3 regions of the Colwellia sp. NW0002-52-1 genome follow, and region 1 is predicted to be linked to each of the others. Evidence: predicted binding sites of a transcription regulator. Region 1 holds the regulator's gene; each other region holds the start of a gene.
The links. The regulator MetJ, encoded in region 1, represses methionine synthesis genes. The targets are predictions, from matches to a motif close to TAGACGTCTAGACGTCTA.
Positions count from the first base shown of each region.

Region 2: AC27H3_RS12610 (homoserine O-succinyltransferase) is a predicted target of MetJ. The motif match lies at 4,129-4,146, and genes of this name have one in related genera.
Region 3: AC27H3_RS05395 (cystathionine beta-lyase) is a predicted target of MetJ. The motif match lies at 5,062-5,079, and genes of this name have one in related genera.

Region 1 is NZ_BAAJLU010000002.1:54,948-61,650, forward strand. It holds gene metL (bifunctional aspartate kinase/homoserine dehydrogenase II) at 1-849, opposite strand, end outside; gene metB (cystathionine gamma-synthase) at 961-2,118, opposite strand; gene metJ (met regulon transcriptional regulator MetJ) at 2,349-2,693, shown strand; gene AC27H3_RS02925 (VOC family protein) at 2,858-3,271, opposite strand; gene ccoG (cytochrome c oxidase accessory protein CcoG) at 3,438-4,817, opposite strand; gene AC27H3_RS02935 (sigma-54 interaction domain-containing protein) at 5,002-6,435, opposite strand.
Region 2 is NZ_BAAJLU010000012.1:80,042-86,744, reverse strand. It holds gene AC27H3_RS12625 (Na+/H+ antiporter NhaC family protein) at 1-1,438, opposite strand, end outside; gene AC27H3_RS12620 (helix-turn-helix domain-containing protein) at 1,917-2,801, shown strand; gene proC (pyrroline-5-carboxylate reductase) at 2,968-3,780, opposite strand; gene AC27H3_RS12610 (homoserine O-succinyltransferase) at 4,294-5,244, shown strand; gene metH (methionine synthase) at 5,198-6,703, shown strand, end outside.
Region 3 is NZ_BAAJLU010000003.1:269,609-276,311, reverse strand. It holds gene dinG (ATP-dependent DNA helicase DinG) at 216-2,330, opposite strand; gene AC27H3_RS05400 (DNA polymerase II) at 2,414-4,915, shown strand; gene AC27H3_RS05395 (cystathionine beta-lyase) at 5,120-6,304, shown strand.

The sequences.
Region 1 (6,703 bases):
AGCCACAGCGTTAGGTAAACGATGTAACTTTCGCGCTGAAGGTACAATGCGCGGATCAGCACTATAAATGCCATCAACATCGGTCCATAGCGTTACATTACGTGCTTGTGAAAGTGCCGCCATGATGGTGGCAGAGTAGTCACTGCCATTTCGGCCTAATGTACAGGTTTGCTGTTCTTGATTACGCGCTATATAACCAGTCACTATAACTAGTTGATTTGGCTGTCTAAGGTCAGAGAATGCAACTTGGCTTGCGTTGTAGTCAACTGTGCTATTTTTTTCATTATTAATTAACAGAAAGTCTCTTGCATCTAGTATATAGCTTGGGCAAACGCTTTCACTTAATACTGCTGATAACAAACGTGCTGACCATACTTCACCAAAGGCTAATAAATCGTTTTGATAACCTTGGGGATCCTCTTGCAAATGTTGTGCACTCGTTGCAATTTCATTCGTTAATAAATTGTTCAGTCTGGCGGCGCTCGTTGGGTTTAACAATTCATTAATGAGCGAGGCTTGCATGGTATTTAAATCGCTAAGCGCTGCTAGTAAAGCTTCTTTGAGAGTAATTAGCTCATTACTTATGCTGTTTTCTTTATTAAGTGAGCTAGCTTCTTTTAATGCCAGTGCGCGTTGATAGATATTAAATAAGGCATCGGTAGTACTGCCATTAGCAGATACCACAATAATATCGTTTATTTGACAATGCTGACGAATAATATCAACAACACGTTCAATACAAGCACTGGTGGCTAAACTACTACCGCCAAATTTATGCACATTACAGGCAACTTTTGCTAACTTATTGTTTGTCGAACTTGGCTTTACCGCTACATTTGAATCTATCATTTTTTTACCACAGGTTTGACTGAGATTGTCATACCAGATTTAAGTTTTACTTTTTATACACTTAAAATTGGCCATTCATAAAAATGCCATGGCCAACTTTTCAGAACGAATTTAGGCTTGGCTTGCATCAAGTGCTTGAGAAAGATCAGCAATCATATCGTCAATATCTTCAATACCAACAGAAATTCGCACTAATGACTGAGTAATGCCCGCCGCTAGTTGTGATTCAATATCCATACCGGCATGAGTCATGGTAGAAGGGTGACTTATTAAACTTTCAACACCACCTAGCGATTGTGCAAGTGTGAAAAACTTTAACTTATCGAATAATACTTTAACCGCTTCAACACCACCTTTAAGTTCAAAACTCATCATTGCACCAAAATCATATTGTTGTTTTTTGGCAAGTTCATGTTGTGGATGATCGCTTAAGCCAGGAAAGTACACCTGTTCAACCGCTGTTTGCTGTTGTAAAAATTTAGCGACCGCATTCGCGTTAATTTGATGTTGTTTCATTCGAAGCGGTAAGGTTTTCAAACCTCGTAAGGCTAAATAGCTGTCGAATGCTGAACCCGTAATGCCAATACAGTTGGCCCACCATGCAAGCTCCTCGCCTAACGCTTGGTCTTTAGCCACTAAAACACCGCCAACCACATCACTATGACCATTTATATATTTCGTGGTGGAATGAAAAACTATATCGGCACCTAATAATAAAGGTTGCTGTAAAGCGGGTGACAAAAAGGTGTTATCAACTGCCACTAACGCACCTACTTGATGAGCTTGTTCCGTTATCGCAGCAATATCAACTAAGCGTAATAGCGGATTACTTGGAGACTCTAGCAATACTAATTTGGGCTTTTCCGCCAGCGCATTGCTTAACGCGGCTTGATCATTTTGATCAACCACTATTAAGTTAAACTGGCCACGTTTAGCAAGATGGGTAAATAGTCGAAAACTTCCGCCATAACAGTCGTGGGGAATAACAATGGTGTCATCAGTATTTAATAGTTGGCAAATAAGATGAACGGCTGACATGCCCGTACTGGTAACTATACCAACAGCGCCCTGCTCTAATTCAGCAATAGCACTGGCAAAAGTGGCTCGTGTTGGGTTACCCGTTCGCGAGTAATCAAATTGCCCTTTTTCATTAAAGCCCTTCAGTGCATAGGTACTTGAAAGATGAATCGCAGGAATAACAGCACCATGATGTTGGTCGCTATTTATACCAGCGCGAACTGCGGTAGTGGCAATTTTTTTCTCGCTCATGTGAACTCCAGATTGAACATATTCTATATAGATGTTTGGACGTCTATCAATCTAAACGGTTTAAAGTTCGCGGTCAAGCACTTTAGACATCTAAACTTCTACACATTCGTTATTGACTCGCGCCCCACAACCAGTAAAATTAACAAGTAAGATAAAACTAGTTGCTAACTGGTATACCAGATGCGCTAACTATAAGTTTATCGCAATTAATTAAGCATAGAGGAATATTCATGGCAGAGTGGAATGGCGAGTATCTTAACCCTTACGCCGAACACGGGAAGAAAAGTGAACAAGTAAAAAAAATCACCGTGTCTATCCCTTTACGTGTGTTAAAAGTACTTACTGATGAACGAACACGCCGCCAAGTTAATAACTTGCGTCATGCTACGAACAGTGAACTTTTATGTGAAGCGTTTTTACACGCGTTTACTGGCCAACCATTACCTGACGATAGTGATTTGGCTAAAGACAACACACAAAAATTACCAGCAAGTGTTCGCAGAGCCTTAGAAGCACAAGGTGTAACTGACTTTAGTGAATACGAAACTGACATTGAAGAAGAAACAGAAAATTAATGGGATATAAACCCTTAGGTTTATAAATGACAAAAGGCGCTAAAAGCGCCTTTTTTATTGCCGTTAAGTGTAATATTCAATTAATTATTGAGCTTAAGTTCTCTTGGCTTAGTTTATCTTGGCTTAGGTTATCTGGCCAGATTAACAGCATAATGACGTTAAAGTTAAAAGCTTGAGTCATTCAACTGTAGTAAGTCCCATTTCGTGCCATACAAGTCTTTAAACACCACCACAGTGCCATAATCTTCAACGCGTGGCTGTTCGGTAAACTCAACACCTTGGCTTTTCATGTGCTCATAGTCTCGCCAAAAATCATTAGTTTGTAGGAATAAAAATACCCGCCCGCCAGCTTGGTTACCGATTGACTGATGTTGCTGTTCATTACTCGCTTTCGCTAATAATATATTCGTACCTTCCGCATTAGGGGGTGAAACTTGTACCCAACGCTTTCCATTGCCTAAGTCGGTATCTTCAATAAGCTCAAAGTTAAGATTTTGGGTATAAAATTCAATTGCATCATCATAGTTTTCCACTACTAGGGCGATATTGGCAATACGTTGCTTGATTGTTTTAGTCATTTTTAAGTTACTTCTGTTAAATGGCGTATGTTAATCGGCTTCTGTTAAACAATTCTGCTTTAGTTACCAGCTAAGCCGTGGTTATTGTGGCTTGAATTATCACTAAAATAACCACGACTTAATATTTAAAGGTCTCAAGTATAATGACCTTAACAATCTTACAAAATTAGTTAGAAAAGAATTTTGTTGTTTTGATAATGCTAACTTCCGGCATATTTTCAACGGCGACACTCAATGTCACGGGTGAAATTTTTTGTCTAATTTTGTCTGGCGTCATGGTTAATTTTATCGGTACGCTCGCGATTTCTCCAGCTTTTATCTGCACATTATCATCAACGCTTAAACTGACACTTTTCTCCAATACATTAATTGTAAATTGGCGATCAACTTTTGATTTGTTCGTTATTTTTAATAAATAGCTGTTTGTTACATTGTCTTTAAAGTCGAGCTGAAATAAGGTTCCGCGATCACGTAAAATTGAAAATTCAATCGGCACTCGTACTTGAATAGTAAAAACCATATACGCCATAGCCAGTAGTGACAAAACGCCATAGCCTATAATTTTTGGTCTCAACAATTTTACTTTTTTACCTTGTAATGCATTTTCACTAGTATAACTGATCAGGCCTTTTGCATAATTAAACTTTTCCATGGTTTGATCACAAGCATCAACACAAGCACCGCAGTTAATACATTCATATTGCAGGCCATTGCGAATATCAATACCCACCGGGCAAACTTCTACACAAAGATTACAGTCGACACAATCACCCAAGCCTAACGCTTTTGGATCTTCTTTACGCTTGCGAGCGCCACGATTTTCGCCACGTAATTTGTTATAGGCTACAAGCAGTGTATTTTTATCGAACATCGCTGACTGAAAGCGTGAATACGGGCACATATAAATACACATTTTTTCACGCAGCCACCCTGCATTTCCATAAGTACAGACTGCAAAAAATAGCACCCAAAACGTTGTTAGGTTATCCCATTGCCATTGTAGTAGATCAAGATACAACTCATGGGCTGGTAGAAAGTAACTCATAAATGTTGTCGCGGTAAAAAACGCTATCAAGCCCCAAATCAAGTGTTTGGTAAACTTTCTTGTGAAGGTATTTAAGGTCATTGGCTGTTCGTCACGTTTAATACGCTGATTACGACTACCTTCTAACCACTCTTCGACCCAAATAAAACTAAAAGTCCATACCGTTTGTGGACAAGTGTAGCCACACCATATACGACCTAACCAAGTCGTTAAAAAGAAAAGTAAATAACAACTAACCAGCAGCAATCCCGCTAAAATGACAAAGTCTTGTGGGAAGAAGGTTTGTGAAAAGAAATGAAACTGCTGTCTGCCAATGTCTAGCAAAATTGCCTGATGCCCTTGAAACGTTAACCAAGGGAGTAAAATAAAAACTAAAACAAATATCAAACCTGTGTATTGTCGAATACGTTGATAAGTGCCTTTTTGCTTACGAACATAAACTGAGGATTCAGATTTGTATGGTTTAATGATCAAATCTTCTGCTTTAAAATCGAACTTCATAGAGTGCTACTGAGCTAAGGTTAAGATAACCTGCTATAGCAAAATTTGATCCAACAACAAAAAAACAAGTTAAGCCGTTGTTTAATAGTAACTTTAAGGAAAAAATTGATAATATAAACACAAAAAATACACGATATATCACGCAACAACGATATATCGTGCCTATAAGGGTTTATCTTTATAATTAAAAAGATCCGTTCGGCCGTACAATTTTCAATTTTTTCATCCGAGATCGCAAGGTACTTTCAGGTAAACCTAATTGCTTTGCAGCACCCGACTCTCCACCGATACGCCATTTAGTTAATTTTAATGCGCTCAATATATAGCGTGCTTCAACTTGCGCTAAGGTTTCAATTACCGGTGGCAGCAAAGTTTTATTGCTGGTTTTAAAATTAAAATTTAACACGGTTGATTGGGTTAGGATCATCTCTCGTTCAAGTAAGTTTTGTAATTCTCTAATATTCCCAGGCCAAGAGTATTGCATGAGTTGCGATAAGCTTCGGTTACTAATAGCACTGATATTTTTTCCTAACTTTTTATTTAACGTACCGATAATAGCTTGTGATAACAGTGGAATATCTTCATAACGCTCTCGTAACGGTGGCACAGTGATCGGAAATACATTTAGTCGATAAAATAAATCCATTCTAAAAGTACCCTGATCTAGCATTGCCAATAAATCACGATTAGTCGCTGCGATAATTCTTATATCTACCTTTAAAGTTTCACTACCGCCAATTCGTTCAAACTCTTGCTCTTGTAGTACCCGCAATAGCTTACCTTGTGCCTCTAGAGACAATTCACCAATTTCATCGAGAAACAAGGTACCATCATTAGCTAACTCAAAACGGCCTTTGCGACGCGAAGTAGCCCCGGTAAAAGCACCTTTTTCATGACCAAACAGTTCAGATTCAAGCAGGCTTGGTGTAAATGCGGCACAATTAACTTTTACCATGGTAGAGTTTTTACGTTGGCTCAAGGCGTGTATGTTTCGTGCAACCAACTCTTTACCTGTACCATTTTCACCTAAAATTAATACGGTACTATCAGTTTGTGAAACTAACTCTAATTGCGACAGCATTTCCATCATTTTAGGACTTTTACCCACCAAGCCCGTAGGTGACCAGGTTTGAGCTAACTCACTTTGTAGGTAGGTATTTTCTGCTTGTAACTGCTCAGTTAACGATTGCACATTTTCAAGTGCACTGCGAAGTGCAAGTTCAACTTGTTGCTGTTGGCTCACATCTCTAAATACAGCAACAGCGCCAACAATAGTATTATTTTTATAAACCGCACGTGTTGTATATTCTACAGGGAAGTTACTACCATCTTTACGCCAAAATACTTCACCCGCTACCTGACGAGAAATACCATCAAGGGCCGTATTAAATATTTTGCAATCACATGCTGGATAATGCTCACCATTGCTATAACTGTGATGATGGAATTGATGAATGTTTTTCCCTAATAATTCAGCACTAGACCAGCCTGTCATGGCTTCTGCTGCTGAGTTAATAAAAATTGCATTACCGTTTATATCGAGACCATAAATACCTTCACCAACCGCGTTGAGTAATATCTCAGAGTCAGCAAGGTAGGCTTTTATTTCTTTATCCATACATTTTCCTAAATGAAAGACTAAGCTCAAATTACGGCGATAATTTAGGCCAAATACTGAACATTGAATACGCCACGATATACCGTGGCTTAGATTGACAATAATACCAACTTATTGGTCGTTTTATCAAACCCTGTAATTCATCGTTACTCTGTTAATTAAGCGATGGCTTGGATCTAGCTTACTTGATTAACTGAGCACATTTATTTAGATGTTTTTTTAGCGCTAGGTTTAAATTATGAAGATTTTCGTTCACAGTGCCCAGAAA
Region 2 (6,703 bases), on a different contig from region 1:
TTTCTTTGTTGAGCGTGCCAATTGTAATGGCTAATATTATTAATATTGATGCAACCACAACACCTTTAAGCCCATCGCCGAAACCTTCTATAAGGTTACTTAAGTGCATCCCTTTTAATAGAGCTATCAATGCGGATAAAATCAAAGCCGCACTGAAAGCCCAGTGCACTTGTGGAGTTCCCATGTATAGATATGTGCTTATTGCTACAAGAATTAATAAAGATAAAGGCACAATAAATTCTAATACGTTAGGTTTGTAGCCAGAAGGTACGCTGCTAGTGTGAAATTCCTTTGATATTAATGGTTTAGAGCCTATGGCATCAAGTAAACCTTGCTCTTGTGCTCTTTTCTGCGCTTCCTTAATACCTTTACCAGAAAAACGTGTGATATTTAAACTTAAAAGTAAAGTTCCGATTACAGCTATAATGCTATAGAAACTATAGGGGATACTACTAAAAAAGAACTGCATTCTTTCTGTTTCAGTGCTTAGAAAGGTAACCCCAGGAACAAATATCAATGCTTGTATATAGGCTGGCCATGCATTAAAAGCTATAACAATAGCGATTGGCGCTGCAGTTGAGTCAACTATATAGCTTAATTCTTCATGACTAACATTCTCTTTATCTGCAACTGACTTAACAGCTGTGCCAACCAAAACAGTGCTTACTGTCCCTCCCTGAAAGAATAATACTCCAAGTGACCAAGCAACCAACTTCGCTGAGCGGGGCCCGCGTACAAAATGCTTGGTCATATAGTTGGCAAAAGCTTGAGCAGCACCAGTTTTAGACCAAACCCCCATTAAACCACCCAGCAACCATAAATATAATAGTATTACTCCTGCTGATCCGGTAGTTGCCATGTTTGGAATTAGAACATCGTTTGTAATGTCAAACCTTCCTAACATTAAAGACGCAGACAAAATTCCGCAAAAGAGAGCCGTTAGTGGTTCTTTAGTAATTAAACATAGGGATATTGCTAAAAAAGCAGGCAGTAAAGACCATATTCCAAAATGAAACTTAGCCTCCAACAATGAATATCGACTTAAACTTTCTTCTTCAATAACAATAGACTCAACTACCCATTGCTCCTTTAATTCGGGCGTAGCTTTCAAAGCGTTAAGTGATTTTTGATTTAATAAAGATTCAGCATAGGGAATAGCGTTATTAATTATTTTCTTTTTATCTCCCTGAACGTAAAATTTTTCTCCTTTTTCATTTTCAGTTACCTGAAAGGTACTCTTTTGTTCAACCCAAGTAGGAGGAACATAAAAGTTCACATATAAAGAAAGACTTAAACCTAATATTAAAACGACAGAGGCAGGCTTGAAAATATTTTTAAGCATCGAAGTTAATGCAACATTACCCCTCAAACCAATTGATTTTCTTTTTAATAAACCATTTTGCTTGGTCGGGGTTTTGTGTTGACTGTATGTTGGCATTGAGCATTTTCCTACGCAGCTTATATCTGTAATGCATTAACACCCATAAAATTTGTTCGCTTATGAGTAATTAAAATTATTAAAGAAAATCCAAAGTTAATAAGAAAATTGTTAATCAAATACCTATATTATACTTTCCTTTTAGTGCTGTTTATCCCATATATTGCGCTTAATGCTGTACAAATAAACTCGAATATTTGAAATGTATAGGTAAGGTTAAATTATATGACAGAATATTAATATATATTTATCAAGTGTTTAATTTTTTTATAGTGGCTATCCTAACTAACTACATTATTATTAAATTGACTAACCCGAAAATTGTCCACTAGATCTTAGAACATTATTATTGTATTTTGCTGTAAGGAAACATCGACTATAAAGTTTAATTATTTTTGATCTCGTATATGACCAAAATAGGATTTAAATTAATCTAACCCATTACGCTAAGTAAGCCACTTATACCAAGGTGCCTATAATGTCTGGTTTAATTTCAAGAGAATTAACAAATAAAGATTTAATGCCTAGCCTATCATCTCAGTCAGGCAATGGTTACCAAATAGAACAGTATCCTCGTCAATATAGCGGATTAAAATATTGTGATTGGACTACAGATAAACTGGCAATTTATTGTCGAACTTCACAGTATACTGAAGCGCCTAAACTAACTACTCATACTGGCCCTAAATGGAAAGGACTGTTACCACCAAAGCAAATTTTAATCTTACCCGCGGGTTGTGACCTAACATGTGAAACAAATGGTGACGGTACATCTGAATATATCGCGCTATACCTTGATCAAAAGTCGTTATTTCAAAAAACTATGCAGTCTATTTCACCTTCGGATGTTCTTTTTGATGCGAAATACAGTGTTGATGATGAAGTTTTGTTTAGTATGATTTCTGGTTTAGCCGCCCATGGTAATTCATCAGAATTATTTGGTAGCGCATACTCTGAAGCTATCATTTCATGTATAGGTATGCAGTTATTACAAAACCATTCGAATGCAAAAAATGTTATTAATCGTCCTAAAGGAGGGTTATCACCTACAGTATTAAGACGAATTAAAGATTACATTAAATGTAATATTTCTACCTCATTAACTTTAGATGAAATTTCTGTTGTAGGCGGATTAAGCAGTTATCATATGGCAAGATCATTTAAAAAAGAGACAGGAGAAACTATACACACCTATATAATTAAGGAACGTGTTAAAAGAGCAACTGAACTACTAAAAAATACTGATTTATCAATAACGACTATTGCTTATGATGTAGGGTATATTCGTACTGCAACAATGAATCATAATTTCCTCACTGTACTCGGCATGACACCTAGAGACTTTAGAAATATTAATGCTTAATTTTTTTTGGGGGGGGTGAGCAAGTATTTTAAATTAAAAGATAGATTACTTCAGCCTATTTTTATTACCTACTGCTTACTTATGATATTCCTAACTGTAAAGTTAAGTAACGGTAGTAATATTTTTACTACCGATGTTTAAAAATTTAAAATTTATTGTTCATATATTATTTAGATAACTCAATAGATTTTTCCACTGCAGATTTAATTGCGCTATGAACGAGTTTATTTAACGAATTCGCATAGCTTAAACTATCTAATGCTGCTGCAGTGGTTCCATTTGGACTTGTTACTGTCTGTCGCAAGCGTGTAGCATCATTATTTTTAATTAAAAGCATTGCTGCACCGATCATAGTTTCAACGGCTAAGTTATTTGCTAATGCAGGCTCTAGCCCCATTAATTCACCACCCGCACTCATTGCCTCTACAAAAGCAAAGAAATAAGCTGGACCGCTACCAGATACACCTGTAACTGCATGAAGTAAATCTTCATCGTCAACCCAGTAACAGCTTCCAACGGTTTCCATTACTTCGCTAGCTTGCTTTCTCGATGACTCAAGTACATGCTCTCCTGCGAAGCAAGTACTAGCAGAATAACCAACGGTGGCAGCAATATTTGGCATACTCCTAATAATTTGCTGGGTATTATTAACACCTAAACCAATACTTTCACAACTAATACCAGCCATAACTGAAATAATGACCGTATACTTCGCTGTTATACTATTGATTTGAGGTGCAACATCTAAAAACATTTGTGGTTTTACTGCAATAAAAACAACATCAAAGGTGACATTTTCTTGAGTACAGCCTTTTACGTCTTTATAGATTTGGCATTTGCCTTTAAATTCACCAGGAGATTTAACAACAAATGGATCTACAATAAAAAAATTATAATATTCGCTGCACTCATTGATAAGTTTTGAAAGAATTGATCCGCCCATTCGACCTGCACCAAAAAACAATATATTTTTCTTCATATTAATTAACACCTTTGCGTATATGGGAATCTAAGATTGACCCCCTTTGGTGTGAAGGTAATTATTATTGGTATTAAGATCTTCCTAAAAATTGCTGTAGTAGCTATATATTGCTAATGAACAGGAGTAATGTTTATTTTTATCAATTATGTTCGTTAAAGTCATTTAATAAGATACTTAGTGGGCTGCTCAGTGGCTGTTAACTCAGCTATTTTTCTCTAACGTGTTAGAACTATAGTTTTTTCAAGTCATACTGTGCCCAGCAGTTAATATCATTAGATGTAAAAGCATTATTCCGAAGTTGCTTCGCATATAAAGAAGTAACACTTTAGTTAGTTAAATTTATTTTAGACGTCTATACGTTTAGAGGTTGACATAGCTAGAAATCCAAGTCACATTATACTGAGATAAAATTAGTAAATAAAAAAGCTGATTTTCAGCGTTATTTTATACTGATTAAGTCAATTTAGAATTAATACAGCTATAACGGTTTTCAGATATTAGGTTAGTGCTATGCCCATAAAAATCCCCAATGAATTACCCGCTTTAACGATTTTAGACAAAGAAAATATTTTCGTCATGTCTGAACGTCGCGCCGCCGATCAAGAAATTCGTCCTATGGAAGTGGCGATTCTTAACCTAATGCCGAATAAAATTGAAACCGAAGTGCAAATTCTACGAATGCTGGCGAATACGCCACTGCAAATAAATGTTGAGTTTGTTCGTATTCATGCAAACGAATCTAAAAATACACCGCAAGCGCATTTAGATAATTTCTATCGCTTATTCGATGATATTAAACACAAACAATACGATGGTTTACTTATTACAGGTGCACCGCTAGCGTTATTAGATTATCAGCAAGTAACCTTTTGGGATAAAATTTGCGAAGTATTTGATTGGGCAGAACAAAACGTTACCTCAACTATGTTCTCTTGTTGGGCTGCTCATGCCGCGCTTTATCATCATTATGGTTTGAAGCGACATTTGCGAAAGCAAAAGTTATCAGGAGTTTATCGCCATCGTTGTTTAAAGCCAGATGAACAGCTTACTCGCGGTTTTGATGAAACTTTTAGTGTACCGCACTCTCGTTATGGTTATATCGACAAAGCTGATTATCAGTCACTTGAACATATTGAAATATTAGCTGAATCTGCAGAGGGTGGAGTTTACTTAGCCGCGAGCAAAAATAAACAGCAGGTCTATTTAACTGGCCATCCAGAATACGATGCAAGCACACTCAGCGAAGAATACTTTCGAGATATTGCCGCTGGCGGTGATGTTACAATACCGGTTAATTACTTTACCGATAATGACCCAGAAAAAGAAGCGATTAACATGTGGCGCAGCCATGGCAGCTTACTTTACACCAACTGGTTAAACTACTACGTTTATCAAATTACGCCGTATCAATTAGATGCAGACCATATTAAAGCCATTCACCCAGGAAAATCTCGTGTCTAAGCAATCAAACACTCAGTCAAACGCTGAACCAAAAACCCCAGTAGTTCAATCAGCTTCTTATGGTTTATTACAAGCGCAGTTAGATAAACGTATTCTTATTTTAGATGGCGCAATGGGTACTATGATCCAAGCGTATAAATTTGAAGAGCAAGACTATCGCGGCGAACAGTTTGCCGACTGGCATAGTGATGTAAAAGGCAATAACGATATGTTAGTGCTAACGCAGCCGGAGGTGATTAAAGCCATTCATCGTGAATATTTAGTCGCTGGCGCTGATATTCTTGAAACTAACACCTTTAATGCCACCACCATTGCCATGGCCGATTACGACATGGAAGGTTACAGCGCAGCTATTAACTTAGCGGCAGCGCAATTAGCGCGTGAAGTGGCTGACGAATTTACTGCACAAAACCCTGATAAACCGCGCTTTGTTGCCGGTGTGTTAGGGCCAACAAACCGTACCTGTTCAATATCGCCTGATGTAAACGACCCAGCGTATCGTAATGTTACCTTTGATGAGCTTAAAGATGCTTATATTGAATCAACTAATGCCTTGCTTGACGGTGGCAGTGACATTATTTTAATCGAAACTATATTCGATACCTTAAACGCAAAAGCGGCTATTTTTGCTGTTGAAACCGTATTTGAAGCACGCGGTGAGCGCTTTCCTGTGATGATTTCAGGCACGATTACTGACGCATCAGGTCGCACATTGTCGGGCCAAACCACCGAAGCTTTTTATAACTCACTTCGCCACGCTAAGCCGATTTCATTTGGTTTAAACTGTGCACTTGGCCCGGTTGAGTTACGCCAATATGTTGAAGAATTAAGCCGAATTTCAGACGCAGCTGTGTCTGCTCATCCTAATGCCGGTTTACCTAATGCCTTTGGTGAATATGACTTTACCGTTGAAGAGATGGACAAACATGTTGCTGAATGGGCAAACTCTGGCTTTTTAAATATTATTGGCGGCTGTTGTGGCACCACGCCTGATCATATAAAAGGCATGGCCCAAGCCGTGGCTAACATTGCGCCGCGTGAAATTAAGCCAAAAGAAATTGCCTGTCGTTTATCGGGTTTAGAAGCGCTAACCATTAAAGAAGATAGCTTGTTTGTTAACGTGGGTGAACGTACTAATGTGACTGGTTCGGCTATTTTTAAACGCTTAATTACCGAAGAAAACTACGACCAAGCCATTGCCGTTGCCTTGCAACAAGTGGAAAACGGCGCGCAAATTATTGATATCAACATGGACGAAGGCATGTTGGATTCAAAATCCGCCATGGTACGCTTTTTAAACTTAATTGCCGGTGAGCCAGATATTGCGAAAGTGCCGATTATGCTCGACTCGTCTAAATGGGATATTTTAGAAGCCGGCTTAAAGTGCATTCAAGGCAAAGGGGTGGTTAACTCCATTAGTTTGAAAGAGGGCGAAGACAACTTTCGCGAACAAGCCGAA
Region 3 (6,703 bases), on a different contig from region 1:
TATTCGGCAAAAAATGCTATTGAAACAAAATTCTTAGTGCTACTTCTATACTAAATAGTCTTAAAAATCGCTAATGTAAGGCCGTTTATGCAGCCGATTATACAGCCGTTTATGCAGCCATGTTTTCTGTAAGTTATGCACGCGCTATTAAACTTAACAGCACCTAAAGCGCAGTCTATATTTAACTATTTAACACGCTATTGTGTATAAGTTGTTTACTCAATAATGCGCTTAAATGGCGGTAAAGAGTTCAGTAGGTCTTTACCGTAGCGTTTATTAACCACACGTCTATCCATTAAAACGATAACACCGTAATCTTTTTCATTTCTAAGCAGTCGCCCAGTGGCTTGAATAAGTTTTTTAGATGTTTCGGGAACCGAGATAGACATAAACGGATTACCACCTTTAGCAATAATGTATTCAGCTTGTGCTTCTTCTACGGGAGACGAAGGTACAGAAAAAGGCAATTTGGTAATAATTACATTAGTAAGGTATTCGCCCGGTAAATCTAACCCTTCTGAAAAGCTTTGTGTGCCAAAAATTATACTGTTTTGTTGTTTATCACAAAGTGCTTTATGGGTTTCAATAATTTTTTGTCGAGACTGCTCACCTTGCACTAAAATGCTAAGTTTGTTTTTTTCACGCAGGGCTGTCACCACTTTATCCATTTGCCAGTACGAAGAAAACAACACTAATGTTGCTTTACCACGTTCAATTTGAGCGGGTAGTTTAGCAATAAGTTCATCAGTAAATGCATCTGCACTGGGTTCGTGTTGCATTTTAGGCATTATAAGCTGAGCATTGTTTTGATAGTCAAAAGGCGAATCAACTTTTTGATATTGACTGCCGTCGTCGTTTCTTAAGCCTGCTTGTCTTCGGAAATGGTCGAAAGAATTTAAAGCCAAAATTGTAGCAGAGCACAATACCGCGCCTTCACACTTCGACCAAAGCATATCTTCTAAAGTAAAGCCTACTTCGATAGGCGAACCACTTATAAGATAGTCGCTACGTTTACCTTCAATTTGCTCTAGCCAACGGGCCATTGGCGCGCCTTTTTCACTGTCGGTTTTCGCATACATTTGCCAAAGTGCATTAAAGCTTTCTAAGCGTTGGATCATAAAACCCGACTCGGCTAACAAAGGCTCAGCTAAATACATTTGGGTGTCGCCATCTTTAACCGACTCCATCAACATGTTATATAGCTTGTTTAAATGTGCTAAACATTTTTTAGAACTTTCGCTTAAATCTTCTGCCCAATCTTTTAAAGATTTAGGAATAATACCGTTCTCAAAACGATATTGTAGCGCTTGATTTTGACTTTGTTTTATTGTGCTATTAGACGAAGATTGATGAAAATAAAGACTGCGATTATTATCAATAAAACTCAGTACTTTTTGCATATCACCCAAAATATCCTGGCAATCATCAGCTAATTTTATCGAAGGAGAGATTGCGCTGTTCGATTTTACGAGCTTGGCTATTTTATCACCGGTTTCTTGCAACTTGTTAAGCCAGTCAATGGCTCCCTTGAGGGTAATGCTTGCACTAGAATGGTCACGCGTTACCTTTGGTAGGTGGTGAGCTTCATCAATTATATAAAAAGTGTCTTCAGGTGCCGATAAAATTCGGCCACCACCGAGCTCTAAATCGGCAAGTAATAAACTGTGATTTACCACCACAACATCTGCCGCTTCCATACTCTCTCTGGCTTTATGAAATGGACAATGACTATGCTCAGATAAGTGTTTTAAGCAACTGTGTTTGTCTGCCTGAATTTGTTGCCAAATATGATGATTTACCGGCTCAGGCCAAGCGTCAATATCGCCAGGCCAAGTATTATCGGTAAGTGCTTTATGCATTTTATTTAACGTGCGAATATCGCTGGCTTGTGGTTTTTCAGCAAAGGTAAAACCTGCTTGAGGACTATCGTCGTTTGCAACCGCTTGCGTTAGCTTTTGTCGACAAACATAACGTTGTCGTCCTTTGGCAAGGGTAAAGTTAAAATCTAAACCGCTGTGTTTTTTTAAAAACGGTAAATCTTTATCGACTAATTGCTCTTGTAAGGCAACGGTTGCCGTGGCAATACATACTTTTTTGTTACGACTTAATGCCAGAGGAATAGAGCCTAAAGCATAAGCTAATGACTTACCTGTGCCTGTACCTGCTTCAATAGTAATTATTTTACGGGCTTTGTCGTAATCGCCAGCTAATGTTTTAGCTATTTCAGCAATTAAAAAGGTTTGTTGCTTACGCGGATTAAAGTTGGTTAGGTTTTCACCTATGGCTTTGTAGGAAGTTCGAATAACTTGCTTAATTTTATCGCTTAACATCGCGGCTGTAGTTTCCTATCGACAATAGATGATTTACACTGCTGTATATATTAACAGTTTGTTATGAATAATTAGAACCATTAATGCAAATTTCTGAACAACAATTTATTGCACAAACCGAGTCGCTAGATAATCAACGTGGTTTTTTACTTACGCGTAGCGCTAACGATCGCAATAATAATATCGAAATAACCTTATGGCTAAAAACACCACAGGGCCCAGTGCAGTTAATTATTGATAACGAACGTGCGGTGTTTTTTGTTGAAGTAGATGATGTAAATCATGCGAGCGATATTTTGCTTAAGCAAGGTATTAAAGTAGCTGAAATAAAACCGCTAACCTTAAAAACATTTAATCAAGTACAGGTAGCTGCGGTTTACTTTTTAACCTTAAAAGCATTTTATCAAGCTCGAGAAGCGCTGAAGCAAAAAGGTATTAAGTGTTACGAAGATGATATTCGACCCGATGATCGCTTTTTAATGGAGCGCTTTATTACGGCCGATATTACTTTTGTGGGGCAACAGACACAATTAACTAGGCATTCTTTCCTTAGCCAAGCAACTAACTTAAGTAATAACCAAAACTATCGACGTTTTGAGCAGGTTAAGTGCAAACCTATTGATAAAACTAAGCAAACCGACATTACACTTTCAACCGTTTCACTTGATATAGAATGCTCTCTATCGGGCGAGTTGTACTCTATTGGTTTGTATAGCGAAGATTGTCAGCAAGTCATGATGATTGCAAATGAGCAAGAGATTGCTCGCGAGCAAACTAACTCACAAACTCAAACCATAAATAGTGATGTTGTTATTATATGGCAAACCGATGAACGACAGCTATTACTGAGTTTACTCGCTTGGTTTACTGAGCACGACCCCGATATTATTATTGGTTGGAATGTTATTAACTTTGATTTTAATTTATTACAAAAACGTTATGATCTACATGGCATTAAATTCGCCATAGGGCGAGATGGTAGAACACCTTATTGGCGTATAAATAAAGCGAGCGAGCAGCAATTTATCGAAATTAGTGGTCGTGTGATCTTAGATGGTATTGATTTATTAAAAACCGCGACTTATAACTTTCCCAGTTTTTCTCTTGATAATGTAGCCAATACTTTGCTCGGTATCGGTAAAAAGGTTGACGATGTTGATAATCGCTTACAAGAAATAACCGATAATTTTCATCATAATAAAACAGCGCTAGCCGCTTATAACCTAGAAGATTGCCGTTTAGTTATATTGATATTTAAGCATACTCAATTATTAGAGTTTGCCATGCTTAGGGCGCAATTAACTGGTTTGTCGATCGACAGAATGGGTGGCTCGGTAGCCGCTTTTACCAATTTATATTTACCGAAGTTACATCGCAGTGGTTATGTTGCTCCTAATATGGGTGATGGCGATCAAGGATTTGAATCGCCGGGTGGCTTTGTTATGGACTCAACGCCTGGGCTTTATCAAAATGTGTTGGTATTAGATTTTAAAAGCCTATACCCAAGTATTATTCGAAGCTTTAACATTGACCCTATGGGTTTAATTGAAGGATTAAAATCACCAGAGTCAGCAATAGAAGGCTTTGATGGTGCTTACTTTTCAAGAGATAAGCATTTTCTGCCTGATATTATCACCGAGCTTTGGAAAGAGCGTGATATTGCGAAAAAAGATAAAAATGCCGCCTTGTCCCAAGCAATAAAAATTATTATGAATTCGTTTTACGGTATTTTAGGTTCAACAGGTTGTCGATTTTTTGATCCACGCTTATCGGGCTCTATAACCAAACGAAGCCACAGTATTTTAAAAACCACCAAATTATGGATAGAAGCTAAAGGTTACCAAGTTATTTACGGCGATACCGACTCGATATTTGTGCATGTGGGGGATGAAAAAACGGCAGAAGAAAGCAGGGCACTAGGTAAAACATTACAAAGTTTTATTAATGAACAATGGCAAGCACTACTGTTAGAACAATTTAATATTGTCAGTGAGCTCGAAATTGAATTTGAAACTCACTTTATAAAATTTTTAATGCCGACTATACGCGGACAAGATGTGGGTACTAAAAAGCGCTATGCTGGCTTAGTGAAAAAAGGTGAAGAGCAACAGCTAGTTTTTAAAGGCTTAGAAAGTGTTAGAACCGACTGGACCGAATTAGCAAAACAATTTCAACGCAGCTTGTATTGGAAAATTTTCAACAATGAACCTGTGATAGATTATATAAAACAAATGGTTGCTGATACGTTAGCGGGCAAACATGACGACTTACTTTACTATAGAAAACGTTTACGCCGAAAACTTGAACTGTATGTAAAAAATGTACCACCCCATGTGCGAGCAGCAAGATTAGCAGATGAAATATATCTGCAACAGGGTAAGCCGCTGAGATATCAAAATAAAGGCTGGATTGAATATGTTATGACCGTTAATGGTCCGCAAGCAAAGGGCTGTAGAAATGCAGCTTTAGATTATCAGTTTTATATTGATCGACAATTATTAGCAGTAGCAGATGCCATTTTACCTTTTATTAACACCAGCTTTGATGAAATTACCAACAGCCAAATGAATTTATTTGAGCACTAGTGAATTGAACTATTACAAAGAGATTATTCATACGGTAAGTATTCCCCCAAGCTGATGAAACCATTTTACTTTGCAAATAAATACAATAACTAAGTTATAGCAAAATAAAGCGTGCTTCTTAGGTTAATTCACGTTATAAATAATTATAGATGGCTAGATAGCTAAATAAATATTGCAAAATATTAACTGTGGAATGTATTTATCATGAAAAAAGAAACTAAAATTATTAACGCTGGCCGTAAAAAACAATGGACTCGTGGGGTTGTTAATCCGCCTGTTGAACGCGCTTCAACGGTAGTTTTTAATTCTGTAAAAGAAATGAAACATGCCACGGCGAATAAAACCAATCAGGTATTATTCTATGGCAGACGCGGTACATCGACATCTTTTGCGTTTAGTGATGCGATGACAGATTTAGAAGGTGGGGCTGGCTGCGCATTATACCCTTCAGGCACTGCTGCTATTACCAATGCCATATTAGCCTTCGTTAAAACTGGCGATCATATTTTAATGGTTGATAACGCTTATGAACCTACGCGTGATTATTGCGATAAAATACTAGCCAAACTTAATATTGAAACCACGTATTATGACCCTTTAATTGGCAAAGACATTGAGTCATTAATTAAACCCAATACTCGCGTTATTTTTCTAGAATCTCCTGGTTCTATTACCATGGAAGTTCAAGATGTGTCTGCAATAGCGGAAGTAGCGCATCGCCATAACTGTATTGTAATGTTAGATAATACTTGGTCGGCTGGGGTTAATTTCCAACCTTTTGATCATGGTGTTGATGTTTCAATACAAGCCGCAACTAAATACATTGTTGGTCATTCAGATGTAATGTTAGGTACCGCAACAGCCACTGAAGAGCATTGGCCTCAATTACGCGAAAGTAGTTATATCATGGGGCAATGTACATCACCTGACGATTTATACCTTGCTATGCGTGGTATTAGAACTTTAAGCGTGCGATTACAGCAACATCAAGCCAGTGCATTGAAAATAGCAAATTGGTTATCTTCACGTGCTGAGGTTGAAACCATATTACATCCAGCGCTGCCTTCTTGCCCTGGCCATGAGTTTTTTGAACGTGACTTTACTGGCTCAAATGGTTTGTTTTCTTTTGTATTAACTAAAGGTAATCAAGCTGCGTTAACAGCATTTTTAGATGGTATGGAACATTTTAAAATGGGGTATTCATGGGGCGGTTTTGAAAGCCTTATTTTAGGTATTTCAAACGTAAAAAAAATGCGAACAGTAACCGATTGGCCCTATGAATATCCGCTGATCCGTTTACATGTGGGCTTAGAAAATGTAGATGATTTAATTGAAGACTTAGAACAAGGCTTTGCACGGTTTAATGAAGTTTTAGCGCAAAATACTTGATATTACCTATAGGTTATATAAGTAGTTAACCTAATCAACAGGAACAAAAATTAGCAAGCGTCAAAGCATAAAGCAGACGCTTTTTTTTATCTATTCCATGAATATCTGTAAAATTATATGAGGCTGTTAATTTGCGTTATTATTGGAATTGGAAAGTATAAATTTCAGTTATAAATTTTTAAAAGTAGGTGTAATACCAAGTCGATTAAATAGCTACTTATGACAAAGTTGAAGGTTAAATTAATCAATTTGGTATAACTTCTGCAAAGTAAGTGATCTTTTTTGAAAATTTTTAAATCTTAAATTATTTAATATTCTTCTGACTATTTAAGATATTTTAATGTCAAACCTTGCTCTAAATAACTTGATTAATATCAAGCATGTGACCTTACATCCATT